One region of the Listeria sp. Marseille-Q6474 genome, then DNA from elsewhere that is predicted to be linked to it. Evidence: predicted binding sites of a transcription regulator. Region 1 holds the regulator's gene; each other region holds the start of a gene.
What was found. The regulator Rex, encoded in region 1, represses fermentation and respiration genes when NADH is low (regulators of the CRP and FNR family bind a similar motif). The targets are predictions, from matches to a motif close to TTGTGAAATATTTCACAA.
Positions count from the first base shown of each region.

Region 1 (5,601 bases):
CCATTGGAATGATTGGGAATTTCGGTAAATGAAACATTGCTTTTAATTGATAAGATAGTTCGGCGTCCATGGAAGTATAGCCACAATCCGCGATAATACTTTTTACTTGTTTCGGCAGCTTTTCGGCACTTGTCATGAGGACGGTGGAACTCCCCATGGAAACACCATGAAGGACAATTTCTGTATCATCGCCATTTTTATCAAGTACTTGGTTTGTCCACTGAACATAATCTTTACGTTCTGGCCAACCAAAGCCTATATTTTTCCCTTCACTTTCGCCGTGTGCTCTTGCGTCAGGCATTAATACATTGTAGCCGAATTTTTGATTATACATCCTTGCTAGACCAGCCATTTCGACTTTGCCGCTTTTCCCTCGATAACCATGTGCCAAAATAATGGTTGTATTGGAAGGTGAGGGTGCTTCTAAATAATTAGCGACTAATTTCAAGCCATCTGCTGAGGTTTCTGTCCATTTTGTTAGACGTTGTTGCTCCATCCAAGCGGTATTTTCTTGGCGATTTTTCTTCGCGAGTTTGGCTGTTTCTGTAGTTTGATCTGCAGTCGGTTTATCATTCATACTTGAATTATCACGAGATAGCGCATAGCTATATAAGTAAAAACTTGCGCAAATACTAATAATTACAAGTAACCCAAGGATAATTGAACCAGAAATAATTAAAATCTTTTTCATTGTTAGCTCCTTTTTTTATGTAGATTACATAGATTCTAGTTCTTCGCTTACTTTTTCCCATTCCTCCATCAATTTTTCACCACGTGCTTTTACCACATCAAGTTCCTGCGTAATTTCAAAAGCTTTCTCATGGTCTTGAAAAATTTCCGGTTTGGTTAATTGAAGTTCTAGTTCGGCGATTTTTTCATCTGTTTCTTCCATAGACTTTTCTACTTCTTCTAGTTTGCGTTTTCTTTGACGAAGTAGTTTTTGCTGTTCTTTTTCTTCTTGATAATTTAGTTTTCTAACCGAGGCAGTTGCTTCGACAGGTTCCCCTTTTTTACGACGATCTTCTGCATCAAGGCGCGCTAGTTCTTTTGCTTCGGCGATTTTTTCCTGATAATAATCATAATCGCCAAGGAAAACGGTCGCTTTTTCTGGAGCTAGTTCTACTACTTTTGAAGCGATGCGATTAATAAAGTAACGGTCATGAGAAACAAATAGAATCGTTCCTTCAAAATCGATCAAAGCAGCTTCTAAAACTTCTTTACTTTCAATGTCTAAATGGTTGGTAGGTTCATCGAGAATTAGCACGTTGGCTTCAAGTAAAGTAAGTTTTGCAAGAGCGAGTCTAGCTTTTTCACCACCACTAAGGGATTGAACGTTTTTTAGGACGTCATCATCTGAAAATAAGAAATTACCCAGTGTTGTTCGAACGTTCACTTCATTTAATTCTGGATAATCATCCCAAAGTTCCATCAAAACAGTTTTGTTGGATGTTAGTTTAGCTTGTTCTTGGTCATAGTAACCGATTTTGACACCTGCTCCAAAATGAAATTCACCGCTAAGAGCTGGAATATCACGAATAAGTGTTTTAAGAAGGGTAGATTTACCGATTCCGTTTGGACCAACGAGCGCTAGACTATCTTGACGTTTCATTTCGAATGTTAGATTGGAAGCGATGCGCTTGTCTTTGGCGTAACCAATACTTAATTCATCTACCATTAAAACATCTTTACCAGTTTGCTTTTCAAATTGGAAGCCAAAATGAGCCGATTTTTCGTCGCCTTGAGGTCGAGCGAGTACATCCATTTTTTCTAATTGTTTTCTTCTGCTCTGAGCTCGCTTAGTTGTAGAAGCGCGAACGATATTTCTAGCGACAAAATCTTCTAGCTTGGAAATTTGTTTTTGTTGTTTATCGAATTCTTTCCACATTTGTTCAAGTTTAGCTTGTTTTTGACTAACAAATGAACTGTAATTTCCTTTGTAGTGATCAATTCTTGTGCGGCTAATTTCGTATACTTGGTTAACGACTTTATCTAGGAAATAGCGGTCATGAGAAACGATAAGTAAAGAACCATGATAGTTTTGCAAATATGTTTCTAACCATGCTAGTGTTTCAATGTCTAAATGGTTTGTCGGTTCATCGAGAACAAGAATATCCTGTTTCGCGAGTAATAACTTAGCCAGTGCAAGCCTTGTTTTTTGCCCACCACTGAGTGAGGCGATTTCTACTTCATAATCTTCTGGATAAAAGCGTAAACCGTTTAAAACGGAACGGATTTCTGCTTCATACGTATACCCACCAACTTCTTTAAAAGTATGTTGCAAAGTATCGTAATCGGTCATCAATGCTTGATATTTTTCCGGATTATTATAAAGCTCAGGTTCCCCAAGACGAAGCTCCATTTTGCGTAAATCTGCTTCCATTTTTCTAAGTGAATTAAAAACACTTAACATTTCATCCCAAATTGTTTTCGTGGATTCAAGGCCAGTATTTTGAGCCAAATAGCCAATTTCGACACTTTTAGGTTTAGAAATTGTTCCGCCGTCATAACTCATTTTTCCAGCGATAATTTTAAGTAAAGTAGATTTACCAGCGCCATTTCGGCCAACTAAGGCAATTCGGTCGCCTGTTTTTACTTCTAATTTAATATTATCTAAAATAACTTCTGCACCGAAGAATTTAGAAATTTGCTGAACTTGTAATAATATCATAATCTCTCTCCTCGAACGTTCTCCTTACTAGTTTATCTTAAAAGCCAAGTAATCGCAATGAGAGAAGAAGGGCTTCACGTATAAGGTAGATTGTGAAAACACTCGCATTATTTGTGATTTTAGCGTAGAATGGAAAAGAAGGAAAACACTAGATATTTTGCGGGACAAACTATTGCTTGAAAATCATGAGCAAAAAGTTTGTGCATTCCTTGTGAAATGTTTATAGTATATAAGCAAGCATGTGAAAGGAAGTACAGTTCACAAAAGCTTCAACTTCAGAAAAAATTTAAAAGAAGAAGGGACAGAAGGCATGATGGAGGAAACAACAAAAATTCCACAAGCGACAGCAAAACGCTTACCATTATATCATCGTTACTTGAAATACCTAGATGAATCAGGTAAGGAACGAGTATCATCTGCGGAATTAAGTGAAGCGGTGAAAGTTGATTCAGCGACTATTCGACGTGATTTTTCGTACTTTGGCGCATTAGGTAAGAAAGGATACGGGTATAACGTTTCTTACATACTCGACTTTTTCAGCAAAACACTTAGTCAGGACAAACAGACAAATGTTGCACTAATCGGTGTAGGTAACCTAGGTACAGCATTATTACATTATAATTTCATGAAAAACAATAATATCAAAATCGTTGCTGCATTTGATGTAGACCCAGCGAAAGTTGGTAGTGTTCAACAAGACATTCCAATTTATCACTTAAATGATATGGAAGAAATTGTTCGTGAAAATGGTGTGGAAGTAGTTATTCTGACAGTTCCAGCTGACGAAGCGCAAGTAACTGTAGATCGTTTAATTGAAGCAGATGTTAAAGGTATTCTAAACTTTACGCCAGCTCGTATTAGCGTTCCAAAACAAGTTCGTGTGCACCATATCGATCTTACAACGGAATTACAAACGTTAATCTATTTCCTGGAAAACTATCCAGCGAAAACAGAATAAAAAAACCTGTAGAAGGTAAGCAACACTTACTTTCTACAGGTTTTTTTTACGTCTTTTAAGCCCAGTGATAATAAGGCCAATACCAATACCAAAATCAATTAACATCATGAGTATAAGTATATAGGCAACAAGATCATAACCATATTCAGCCACTCGAACAATAACGAAATAGACAAATACAAGACCAAGCGCAAAATAAAGAAAACTTTGCTTTATTAATGAATTTTTCATATTATCCTCCAATGATTCCAAGACTCACGAGCAAAACAATGGTATTCATTAAAATATGTGCGCCCATCGAAACAGCAATTCGTTTCGTTTTCGTATAAAGAAAACAAAGAATTAATCCGATGACAAAATAAGTAAGTAAAAAGGAAATATCCCCGTGAAGTAGCCCAAAGAAGAGCGAACTAATAACTGCCGCCACATGAATGTTCATCACATTACTCAGCCCACCAAAAACCACTTTTCTAAAAACAAGCTCTTCTAAAATTGGCCCGAGAACTGAAATGAAAATCAAGAAAATAGGCGCCGATCTAGTTAAATCAACAAGTAATTCTGTGTTTGCCGATTCACCAATATTCCCAGAAATTAGCGTTAGAATAATGCTACAAATAAATTGTGCTACGTATAACCCAATCACTCCACCAATAATCCACACAATACTCAGAAATGGCGCAGTTTTTTCACCGAGTTCGATTTTATTTTCTTTTGGTTTTCTATAAAGCATTGGAATAATAATGGCGAGTGATAATAAATTAGAAAAAATCGACCATGTAATTACCCCATAAGTTTGAGCATCCGCTGTAGAAATCGTAGTCATACTAAGTAAAATATGTTGAACAATCGGAATTCCAATAGATGCAGAAAATAGTAATAATAAATAAACTAATACAATCGTAATATAACGTTTAGCCAAAAAATACGCATCCCTTCTAAAAACAAGCTCCAGCTAAATGCTTAAAAATAGCGGAAATAGCTCTTCTTATTGTACTAGTTATCACGCTTTACCGCAAATAAGAATTCTTTAATTTTTAAACGTTTTTGCTTGCAATTTTTATTTAGTTTGGTATCATAATAACTGTATTAGCACTCTAATGTGTCGAGTGCTAAAATGAAAAATGTAATTATATCAGAGGAGGTCATTTACATTGTTAAAACCATTAGGAGATCGTGTTGTAATTGAAGTACTTGAAGCAGAGGAAAAAACAGCGAGTGGGATTGTATTACCAGACTCTGCTAAAGAAAAACCGCAATCAGGGAAAATTGTTGCAGTCGGTTCAGGTCGTGTGCTAGATAACGGCACAAAAGAACCACTTGAAGTTGCAGAAGGTGACACGGTTATCTTCGCAAAATACTCTGGAACAGAAGTGACGTATGAAGGAACTGACTATCTGATTTTACGTGAAAGTGATATTTTAGCAATTACTAAATAATAAAAAAAGAAATAATCGGAGGGAAATATAAAATGGCAAAAGATATTAAATTTAGTGAAGATGCTCGTCGTGCCATGTTACGTGGTGTCGACCAACTAGCAAACGCAGTAAAAGTAACGCTTGGCCCAAAAGGTCGTAATGTTGTTTTAGAAAAAAAATTCGGTTCTCCGTTAATTACAAATGATGGTGTAACGATTGCAAAAGAAATCGAATTAGAAGACCCATTTGAAAACATGGGCGCAAAACTTGTATCTGAAGTTGCTTCTAAAACCAATGATGTTGCTGGGGACGGAACTACAACTGCTACCGTTTTAGCGCAAGCAATGATTCAAGAAGGCTTGAAAAACGTAACAGCTGGAGCAAATCCAGTAGGCGTACGTCGTGGTATCGAAAAAGCCGTAGCAACTGCTATTGAAGAATTAAAAGCTATCTCTAAACCAATTGAAAGCAAAGAGTCTATCGCTCAAGTTGCTGCCATTTCTTCTGGTGATGAAGAAGTTGGTAAATTAATCGCAGAAGCAATGGAACGTGTTGGTAAC
Region 1 covers NZ_CAMPPS010000002.1:351,167-356,767, forward strand. The annotation lists gene OC533_RS12555 (alpha/beta hydrolase) at 1-691, opposite strand, end outside; gene OC533_RS12560 (ABC-F family ATP-binding cassette domain-containing protein) at 716-2,668, opposite strand; gene OC533_RS12565 (redox-sensing transcriptional repressor Rex) at 2,979-3,626, shown strand; partial or broken gene OC533_RS12570 (DUF4305 domain-containing protein) at 3,653-3,857, opposite strand; gene OC533_RS12575 (CPBP family intramembrane glutamic endopeptidase) at 3,859-4,545, opposite strand; gene groES (co-chaperone GroES) at 4,778-5,062, shown strand; gene groL (chaperonin GroEL) at 5,095-5,601, shown strand, end outside.

Region 2 (5,601 bases), on a different contig from region 1:
TGGCTAAAAACGTTCTAATTTGCCACGCTGGTAAGGAAGCGAGTGTTATATCAGATGAAAAATAAACTACAAGTTAAAATACCTGGAAAATTATATGTTGCTGGTGAGTATGCGGTGGTAGAATCCGGTCACACAGCCATTCTAACTGCAGTTAATCGTTATATAACGCTAACTCTTGAAGATAGTGAACGCAATGAATTATGGATTCCACATTATGAAAATCCAGTTTCATGGCCAATTGGCGGAGAACTTAAACCAGACGGGGAACATTGGACATTTACAGCTGAAGCAATTAATATCGCGACAACTTTCCTAAAATCAGAAGGTATAGAACTAACTCCTGTGAAGATGGTCATTGAAACAGAACTAATCGACCAATCTGGCGCAAAGTATGGACTCGGTTCAAGCGCAGCGGCAACGGTTGCTGTAATCAACGCGTTAATGACGAAATTTTATCCAGAAATATCAATGCTTAAAAAATTCAAACTAGCTGCCCTTTCACATTTAGTTGTGCAAGGTAATGGTTCTTGTGGTGATATTGCTTCTTGTATGTATGGTGGCTGGATTGCTTATACGACCTTTGATCAGGAATGGGTGAAGCATCGTTTAGCTTATAAATCACTCGAATGGTTTATGAAAGAGCCGTGGCCAATGCTTCAAATCGAAACATTAGAAGAACCAGTACCGACTTTTTCTGTAGGTTGGACGGGCACACCGGTAAGTACCGGAAAACTAGTTTCGCAAATTCATGCATTTAAGCAAGAAGATAGCAAGAATTATCAACATTTTTTAACTAGAAATAATGAGATTATGAAGCAAATAATTCAAGCTTTCCATACGAAAGACGAGGAATTGCTTTATTCATCTATTAAAGAAAATCGTCGCATTCTTCAAGAACTTGGAACAAAAGCTGGCGTAAATATTGAAACAAGCTTGCTAAAAGAACTCGCGGACTCAGCTGAAAATATGGGCGGCGCAGGCAAATCTTCTGGCTCTGGTGGCGGCGACTGCGGAATAGCTTTCTCGAAAACGAAAGAACTAGCCGAAAAACTTGTCAATGAGTGGGAAAAGCTTGGTATTAAACATTTACCTTTCCATACAGGGAGAGTTCAAATTACTGAATAAATTTTAAGCAGCAAACTAAAATAAATAGTTTGTTGCTTTTTTGTTTCAAATTTCACAATCTAGGGAATAGTGAACAGAATAAAAGTTTGTGAAATATTTAATATATCAGGTTTTTGAACTAAGGTATTAAATCAGATATAATGAGTTAGAGTATGAACATAGTGATTCTAAAAATGCTAATCAGTTCAGAAAAAAGTTTGTGAGCTTTTTAAAAGAATCAAATAGTAAAGCATTTTTTCAGTTACATAGGAGTTCTAAAAAGCTTCTTTCAGCACTCCGGTAATGGTATTTTTGCGCAAAAATACACATTAGAAAACATCAAAAGGAAAAGAGGGGATTCGGGTGTCAAAGGTACTTAAATCTTTGCTACTTACGGCACTACTTGGGGTTACCGGCCTTATAAGTGGTTGTGGTGACTTGACGGTACTTAATCCAAAAGGACCAGTTGCAAAAGGTCAGTCGGACTTAATTATTTATTCGATTATATTTATGCTGGTTATTGTTTTGACGATTTTTGTATTGTTTACGATTATGTTGGTTAAATACCGCGAACGGAAAGACATTTCAAACTATGAGCCAGATATGCATGGTAGTAGAAAACTGGAAATTTTTTGGACATTAATTCCAGTTGCTATCGTTATTGCTCTGGCTATTCCGACTGTAAAAACAATTTATGCAGGGGAAGAAGCACCAAAAGTGACTTCGCATAAAGATCCAATTGTTATTTACGCAACAAGTGCAGACTGGAAATGGATTTTTAGTTATCCAGATGAGTCAATTGAAACGGTCAACTATGTAAATATTCCAACCGACCGTCCTGTTCTGTTTAAATTAACTTCAGCAGATACGATGACAAGTTTTTGGGTACCACAATTAGGTGGACAAAAATATGCGATGTCTGGAATGACGATGAATTTATATTTACAAGCAGATGAGGTTGGTACGTATAAAGGCCGTAATGCAAACTTCAATGGTGAAGGTTTTGCGGATCAACGCTTTGACGTAGTAGCTCAATCTGAAAAAGATTTCAAAAAATGGGCAAAAGAAACAAAAGCGAACTCGCCAGTTATTACGCAAGACACATATGACCGTCTTTTAATTCCTGGAAGCTCCAAGAAAAAAACTTATTCTGGTACGCATTTAGCATTTGTTGATGTAGCAGCTGATCCAGAGTATGTTTTCTATGCCTACAAACGTTTTGGTTATGAAATGACAAATCCACATAATCCGAACACAAAATCAACCATTTCTGATAAACCAATGCTTCCGGTTCGTCCTGTGACAGTAACTAATCCGCAATTTGAGCGTCATGATATGAAGCCACAAATTATTAAAAACGGCGAAGGTTACCATGAGGATAAACACCGCGAAGATGAAATGAAGAAAATGGAAGATGACATCCAAACAAATGAATTCAATAAAAAAGAATCGGATGACGCAGGGAACTAAAAGGGGGGACATAAGGCATGAAATGGAATGAGTTTATCGTAACTGGCGACCCAATGATTTTAGGTGCGCAGATTTCTATCGTACTTGTAAGTATTGGTGTTGTTGCGTTACTAACTTATACAAAAAAATGGAAGTGGCTCATGAAAGAGTGGATTTCTTCCGTTGATCATAAAAAAATAGGTATTATGTACTTGCTTGCTGCTGTCTTAATGTTTTTCCGTGGTGGTGTGGATGCGCTAATGATGCGTACCCAGCTCGCTTTACCGGATATGAAATTTTTAGACGCACAGCATTACAATGAAGTATTTTCTACGCACGGAACAATTATGATTTTATTTATGGCGATGCCGTTTATCATCGGACTGATGAACATCGCAGTACCACTTCAAATTGGTGCGCGTGATGTTGCATTTCCGTTTTTAAACAACTTAAGTTTTTGGACGTTCTTTATGGGAGCGATGCTATTTAACTTATCATTCGTAATTGGTGGTTCACCAGATGCTGGTTGGACAAACTATGCGCCACTTGCGACAGATTTTAGCGCGGGATATGGAATTAACTTCTATCTTCTAGGCGTTCAAATCGCTGGTATTGGTACGCTGATGACGGGGATTAACTTTTTCGTTACGATTTTAAGAATGCGTACAAAAGGTATGACGTTAATGAAAATGCCAATGTTTACTTGGTCTTCATTAATTACAAGTTTGATTATTATTTTCGCTTTCCCAGTTTTAACAGTGGCACTTGCTTTGATGTCATTTGACCGACTGTTTGGGACAGCATTCTTCACACTCACGAATGGCGGGCTCCCAATGATGTGGGCCAACTTGTTCTGGGTTTGGGGGCATCCGGAAGTATATATTGTTATTTTGCCAGCTTTCGGTATTTTCTCAGAGATTATTTCTACTTTCTCAAGGAAAAAATTATTTGGTTATCCGGCGATGGTTGCCGCGATGGCAGTTATTTCTTTACTAAGTTTCCTAGTTTGGGTCCATCACTTCTTTACAATGGGATCAGGGGCGCTTGTTAACTCCTTCTTCTCCATTACAACGATGATGATTGCGATACCGACCGGGATTAAGATATTCAACTGGCTCTTTACAATGTACAAAGGGCGAATAACCTTTACAACGCCAATGCTTTGGTCGCTTGCCTTTATCCCTAACTTTGTTGTCGGTGGGGTAACTGGGGTTATGCTTGCGATGGCTGCGGCCGATTATCAATATCACAATACGTACTTCTTAGTATCCCATTTCCACTACGTATTAATTGCTGGGACAGTATTCTCCTGCTTTGCCGGGCTTACATACTGGTATCCAAAAATGGTCGGTTACAGACTAAATGAAAAAATTGGTAAATGGTTCTTCTGGATTTTCGTTGTTGGATTTAACGTTTGTTTCTTCCCGCAGTATTTCCTAGGACTAGATGGCATGCCGCGTCGTATTTACACTTACGTACAAGGCGATGGCTGGACAACGCTTAACTTTATTTCCACAGTGGGCGGATTCTTGATGGGTGTAGCATTCTTAGTTCTTTGCTACAACATCTACTACAGCTATAAAAACTCTAAACGTGAAGTTACTGGTGACCCGTGGGATGCTCGTACGCTTGAATGGGCTACAAGTTCCGCAGTTCCTCCAAAATATAACTTTGCTGTTTTACCAGAATGGAATGACTTGGATGATTTCTGGAATAGAAAACAAAAAGGCGATCCATATGTAAATGATAAAAATTATAAACCAATCCATATGCCAAGTAATACCATGGTTGGGTTTGTAATGTCTGTCTTCTTCTTCATTGCAGGTTTCGGACTAGTCTTCTACTGGTATTGGATGGGAATTCTTGGTCTAGTCGGTATTTTAGGATGTATGATTTACCGTTCGTTCCAAAATAACGATGGTTACCACGTCGAAGTGGACGAAATTAAAGAAACAGAAGAACATAATGCGCGCGAACTTGCGACTGGTGTGAAGGAGGGTAACCCATGGAATCTGTAGAAACAAACAAAAATCTGCCAATTGAATATAGATCAGAACAAGGTCGATTAAATATTCTTGGATTCTGGATTTTCCTTGGCGCCGAAATTGCATTGTTTGCGACGCTTTTTGCGACTTACTTTGTTATGAGAAAGGCTGGCTCGAATGCGGGTCATCCGCCAGCAGAAATGTTCGAACTTTGGCTTGTACTAATAATGACATTTTTACTATTAGCAAGTAGTTTTACGTGTGGTCTAGCAATTGGTGAGATGCGTAAAGGCAATGTGAAAATGTTGACGATTTACTCGATTATCACACTGATTCTTGGTGCGGGTTTTGTTGGCTTTGAGCTTTATGAATTTGCACACTATGTGACAGAAGGCGTTACAATGCAAATCGGTTCTTACTGGTCAGCATTCTTCGTTCTACTAGGGACACATGGACTTCACGTAACAGTCGGGATTTTCTGGATTAGTTTTATTCTGATTCAAATTAAAATGCATGGTTTGACGCCAAAAACAGCATCAAAAGTATTTATTTCCAGTTTATACTGGCATTTCCTTGATGTTGTGTGGATTTTCATTTTCACCGGTGTCTATTTGCTAGGGATGGTGAACTAATATGACACAAAATAATAAATCAAATGCAGCTCATGCTGAAGGTGGCATTCCTTGGAAACATATTGTTGGTTTCGCGCTATCGATTATTTTGACGCTTCTAGCAGTCTGGGTAGCCATTTATTCGACGCTAACAACAAATGTTAAGGTAGTTATTATTTTCATCTTTGCGTTCATTCAAGCAGCCCTACAGCTTCTGATGTTCATGCATATGACTGAAGGCCGCGATGGTAAAATTCAAATTGGTAACATTTTATTCGCAGCATTTATTGCGATTGTCGTAGTTATTGGTTCTTATTGGGTAATGGAAATTGGCCATATGAATCATTTGTTATAATTTAAAAAAGACTGGTATGGAATTCATTTTCTGTACCAGTTTTTTTGCATTTTTAAAGGGATTAACAGCTCTTCTAAAAAAAATTTAAAATTATTGC
Region 2 covers NZ_CAMPPS010000001.1:1,670,693-1,676,293, reverse strand. The annotation lists gene mvaD (diphosphomevalonate decarboxylase) at 1-65, shown strand, start outside; gene OC533_RS08370 (phosphomevalonate kinase) at 55-1,125, shown strand; gene qoxA (cytochrome aa3 quinol oxidase subunit II) at 1,468-2,574, shown strand; gene qoxB (cytochrome aa3 quinol oxidase subunit I) at 2,592-4,571, shown strand; gene qoxC (cytochrome aa3 quinol oxidase subunit III) at 4,559-5,170, shown strand; gene qoxD (cytochrome aa3 quinol oxidase subunit IV) at 5,172-5,504, shown strand.
Region 2: the regulator Rex is predicted to act here: its motif matches at 1,212-1,229, upstream of qoxA (cytochrome aa3 quinol oxidase subunit II).

Region 3 (5,601 bases), on a different contig from region 1:
TCTTTCCAGCGAATCTTGATGTATCTATTTCTTTATCCACTGCCAAAATGACATAATCAGCAGTCGCGATGTCTTCTTTTGTTAAAACATTTTCTACTTTTGCTCCTTGAGTCTCGATTTTCACTTCGTAACCAAGCGCTTCTGCCGTTATAGTTAATTTCTCGGCAGACATATACGTATGAGCAATACCAGTGGGACAAGCAGTAACACCAACTATTTTCATGTGAAACGCCTCCTTAGTTCGATAAAATTGTTATAATTTCAGTTTCGTTTTTGGAATTTTTTAATTTTTCGCGAAATTCTTCGTTCATTAACTTCCTTGACAGCTCACTTAATATTTGCAAATGGACATCTGTGGCTTTTTTCGGAACACCAATAAGAAAACTACATTCAATCGGTGAATCATCTAATCCAAAATAATCAGTAATAATGCCAGAATGAACAAAAACAATCAACGGTTCTTTTACATATTTACTTTTTGCATGAGGGATGCCAAAACCATCTTCAATTCCAGTGGAAGTTTCTTCTTCTCGTTTGTATAAGTCACGTATAAATTTTTTTGGATTTGTTATAGACCCTTCTTCACCTAGTACTTCAGCTGCTTTTTCAAATAATAATTGTTTTGTTTGAATACGATCATCAAAAATAATTCGGTTTTCATTAATTAAATTCGATATATTCATAATGCACATCCTCTCTCAACAAAGTAAGCGCTTCACTTGTTTGATTACACTATATCACGCTGAACGACTTCATTCAATATTATGGGTGTATTATGCAAAAAGTTCATTTTTACGGTTGTTTTGATAGTTTATTTGAACGAAATCAATCATTTTTATCTAAAAAAACGCCCGCAAGATTCCTCTCGCGGACATTTTTTTATTTACAAGCTTCGACGCCTTTTTCCAAAATCTCCATTTGTAGCAAGGTTTCTTCGTCCGTTACTTGTTTAGGTTTTCCATTAATAATCGCTTCGTATAAATCATCGTACACGCGACCATAATCGCCAACTTCGGAAATAACTTTTTCCTCGTGCCAAACTCCTGCATCATCGACATACGTTAGCGTGCCGTAGTGTTCTGGTAAGTCAATCCCAAAGTCCGGATTACTTGGCATATAAAAGAGTTTTAAATGTTCTTCTTGGCGGTCTTTTGTTTCCTTTGTAAACATGCCTTTTTTGCCGTATAGGACAAAACTTGGACGGGCTTTTATGCGGAAGTAGCTTGATTTTACAGAAACTTTTGTTACGCCATAATATAAATCAAGGTCGAAATAATCGTTCATTCGTCCTTCGCCGAGCAGTTGGCGCACATCGTAGTGAATGTCGTCTGGTTTTCCGAAATAAGATAAAACTTGATCAATCGTGTGGCAGCCGTGACCATAAAGATAGCTATCGTAGAATTTAAATTCATGGACGGATTCTGGGATTTCTGGACGGAAATAGTCATAATGCATTTCTACTTCCAATAAATCACCTAATTTTCCGCTTTCAATCACTTTTTGTGCTGTGAGGAAATCGGAATCGAAACGACGATTTTGGTAGCATTGTACTAGTAAACCGCGTTCTTTAGCTAGTTCGAATATTTCTTTAGCTTCGTCGTAAGTCATCATAAATGGTTTTTCAACAAGTACGTTTTTGCCATTTTCCAAGACCATTTTTGCATATTCAAAATGAGAGCTTTGTGTAGTTGAAATGGTAATTAGCTTTATTTCAGGGTCTTTTAATAGCTCATCTAAATCTGTTGTATAATGTACCCCTTCGATTTTGTCCCATGTGGCTGTTTTGGGATTTCGATTATAAATCGTCTTCACTTCAATATTATCGCGCTCTAAAATAAACGGTAAATGGTATCTATTCGTGCTTTTCCCATTTCCGATAAAACCCATTTTCAACATATTATTTCCTCCTTATTAAAGCTTTAAAATTAGTATTAGCTCCTATCCATAGTACTACACTATCGCTTTACTTAGCCAATAAAAAAACTTGCTAAAACGTCTATTTTAAGCGTCTTAGCAAGTTTTTATTTTTAATTAATCACATAACTATTGGTTAAGAAATTTTTACTTCGCTTTTACAAATTCTGCTGATTTATCGCCAGCTTGACGTCCAAAAATAATGATTTCAGCGACAGAGTTCCCACCGATACGGTTTTCCCCGTGTAAGCCACCAGTTACTTCGCCTGCAGCAAATAGACCTGTGATTGGTTTACCGTCTTTATCTAAAACTTCTGTATTTGTATTGATTTTTACGCCACCCATTGTGTAATGAATTCCTGGGCCGATTTTGATTGCGTAGTATGGAGCTTTGGATAAATCATTATCCATTGCAGTTGTTCTACCAAATGCTTCGTCTTTTTTGTTTTTAACGCTTGCATTCCAAGTGTCTAATGTTTTCGTTAGTTCTTCTTTTGGAACATTGATTTTGCTAGCTAATTCATCAATTGTTTTACCTTCTTCAACAAAGCCCATTTCTTCGTATTGCGCGATAGCTTTTACGCGATCTTTTACGCCTGAATCGAATATTAGGTAAGCGGATTTTTCTGGTAATTTATTGATGGAAGCAGTTACGTTATCACGTGTATCTAGTTCGTTTCCAAAACGTTTACCTTCTTGAGAAACTAAAATCGCACCTTCACCGCGGACAGCTTCACCGATAAGGTAAGACTTATCTTGTTGAACTGTTGGGTGAACTTGGATTTGGTCCATATCTACTGTTGTCCCGCCAAGTTTTTCAATCATTTTAATACCGTCGCCAGTACTTCCTTCTTGGTTCGTTGTTACGTAGCCTTTTAAGTCTGGACGTTCTTTTTCAATCATATCTTTATTAGCACCGTAACCACCAGTTGTTACAACTACTGCGTTCGAGCTAATTGTTTTTTCGTCTTTATTGTTTAATTTTACTTTAACACCAGTTACTTTTCCGTCTTTTTGTGTAATTTCTTTTACATCTGCATTAACGAAGACTGGAATTTTTTGTTCTTGCACATTTTTTAGTAAACCGTCTACTAAGTATTTACCAACTGCTGAGCCATCTTCAGGACGGTGGGTACGTTTTTCGCTCATTCCGCCTGTGATAGTTAAGTTGTTTAATTTAATATCCATAGAGTCTAACCAATCAATTGCACTAGCGGAGTTATCTACGAAGAAACGAAGCATTGCTTTATCGTTTGTTCCGTGACCGCCTTTTAATGTTTCTTCATAAAACTTGTCATTGCTATCATTAATTCCTTGTTCTTTTTGGAATTTAGTTTCAGATGCATTCATACCAGAAGAGGCTTTCATTGTGTTTCCGCCTGCAAGTGGCATTTTTTCAAGAATTACTGGGTTCATCCCTTTAGATTTTGCTTCTAGTGCTGCTGACATTCCCGCGCCACCTGCACCAACGATAACAATATCGTATTTATCTTTTAATTCAGATGGGTCTGTATAACTTGTTTTCGACGCCCCTGATGTTACTTCTGTTTTTTCTTTTTCTTTCGTTTTCGCCGAGTCACTTTTACTTGTGTTGTTACTGCCACAACCTGCGATGATTAATGCAAGTGATAGTAGCATGATGAGAGTTGTAGCTAACCTTTTTTTCATTTTTTGTACCTCCACTTTTTTTAAAAATTTTCCTTCTGCCAAACAGTTTGTGATTATATTAACATATTATATCATTAATTGAGATTTCTTTATAGGGTATCTGTAGGATTTCTTGAATTAAGAAAACAAGCAATTTACAGATTTTTTTAAAATGACGAAAATGTTTTTAGTAACCACTCCTCATTATTTCGACAAAGTGATATAATAACAACATCAAATATTAAAGGAGCATCGCCATATGACGATAAAAAAGTATGAACCGCTTAATCTTTATACCAACTTCAAAAAATCTGCTGAACGCTATCCAGAAATGCCAATCCATTTTGATGAAGAACTTGTTACTTTTCCTGAATTAGGTCTTCACACCACTTACAAAAAATGCGAAGAAGCTATCATCCAAAAAGCAGCTCATCTACATAGATTTGGTGTGCGTAAAGAAGAAAAAGTAATCGTTTATAAATCTGCCAAATTTGATTCTTATATTTTAGCAGTTGCGATTTCTTATATTGGTGCTGTGCCAATTATGGTCTCGCCTCATCTTCCAGCATCCACAATTGATATTTTTGTTAATCGCCTTGATCAACCTTGGTTACTTTTTGACTCTGAGACTTCTGATAAAAGCCATCAGTTAAACAATTTGCCGGACTCAAGATTGATCAATGCTGAACAATTGTTCAAAGCGCCATTAGACGGCTATACTTGCGAGCAAGAGGAATTACCAAAAGATATGATTGCTTATATGACCCACACATCTGGAACAACTGGCGTGCCAAAATTAATTGCGCACTCCGCTAATTCGATGGGCTGGAGAACGAAATACCAAAGACGCATTCTTAATTTCATCAAACCGCGAGGACTAGTGGCTTTCCATATTTCACCTGTTCATTCTCGTTTTAATATTGGAGTTTCTTCCTTGATGTCACTTGGTTTCCCATTATTACCAATCGCAAATCCTTCTAAAACAAATATTGAAAAAGTACTACGCGAATATAAACCATACGTGCTTGAAACCCATCCAAACCATTTTGTACAATGGGCTTCCCTTGCTCGTGAAAAACCAGATGTTTTCCAAAGCATTAAATTTTATCATTCTACATTTGATGCGATTAACAAAGAAACAATGGCGGTTTTCCTTCGTACTTCTGAATATAAAAAACCAATTTTCTTACAAATTTATGGGCAAAGTGAATGTGGTCCAATGATTTTACGTGGCCATACACTGCAATCCATCGAAACGTTAAATGCTCGTGATATGGGAATTGGTGTCCCAGGTTTAACCGAGGTTCGGATTGTGGACCAAGACGGTAATCCAGTTGCACCCGGAGTTAGCGGTAATATCCAAATGCTGTCTAAAGGTCGCGCCCTTACTTATTACAAAGAAGAAGCTCGTTTTGAAGAAAATGTGTATGGACCTTGGTGGGACAGCGGTGACTACGGTATGAAAGATGAACAAGGCCGCTTATTCTTGCAAGATCGTCAAGTTGATTTAGTCGAAACGATTGATAGCACACTTGCGATTGAAGATAAACTGCTTGATACGCTTACTTTCCTCGATGAAGTCGTTATTATCCGCGGTGAAAACGGCAGCCCGCAACCAATTATCGCTGTTCATGATGATAAAGAAATGAACTGGGATGCATGGTGGGACGCAGTTTCTGATCTACCACATATGAATGAGCCAATTGTGATGAAATATGATGAAATTCCGCGCACTGCAACGATGAAAGTACAACGTTTGCAGATGGAACGAGAATTGAAAAAATAAGTTTCAAAAAAAGCAGCTGCGTCATGCAGCTGCTTTTTCATTTATTTTCTTCTAAGTGTAAGTAGTGCTAAACCCGTAAGAAATGTCCCAATAAAAATTGGAAAAAGTACACGGTGATCTCCTGTTGCTGGTAGTACGATGTGGTTGATAGTATCCGTATTAGTAGTTCCATCTGTACTATTTTCAGAGTTGCCTCCGCCTTCATCGCTTCCTCCCCCAGGAGCTGCATCTTTACTAAACTGGGCATACAAGGT
Region 3 covers NZ_CAMPPS010000001.1:1,310,678-1,316,278, forward strand. The annotation lists gene OC533_RS06635 (PTS fructose transporter subunit IIC) at 1-223, opposite strand, end outside; gene OC533_RS06640 (PTS sugar transporter subunit IIA) at 237-683, opposite strand; gene OC533_RS06645 (oxidoreductase) at 880-1,896, opposite strand; gene OC533_RS06650 (flavocytochrome c) at 2,062-3,582, opposite strand; gene OC533_RS06655 (class I adenylate-forming enzyme family protein) at 3,821-5,347, shown strand; gene OC533_RS06660 (InlB B-repeat-containing protein) at 5,389-5,601, opposite strand, start outside.
Region 3: the regulator Rex is predicted to act here: its motif matches at 3,630-3,647, upstream of OC533_RS06650 (flavocytochrome c).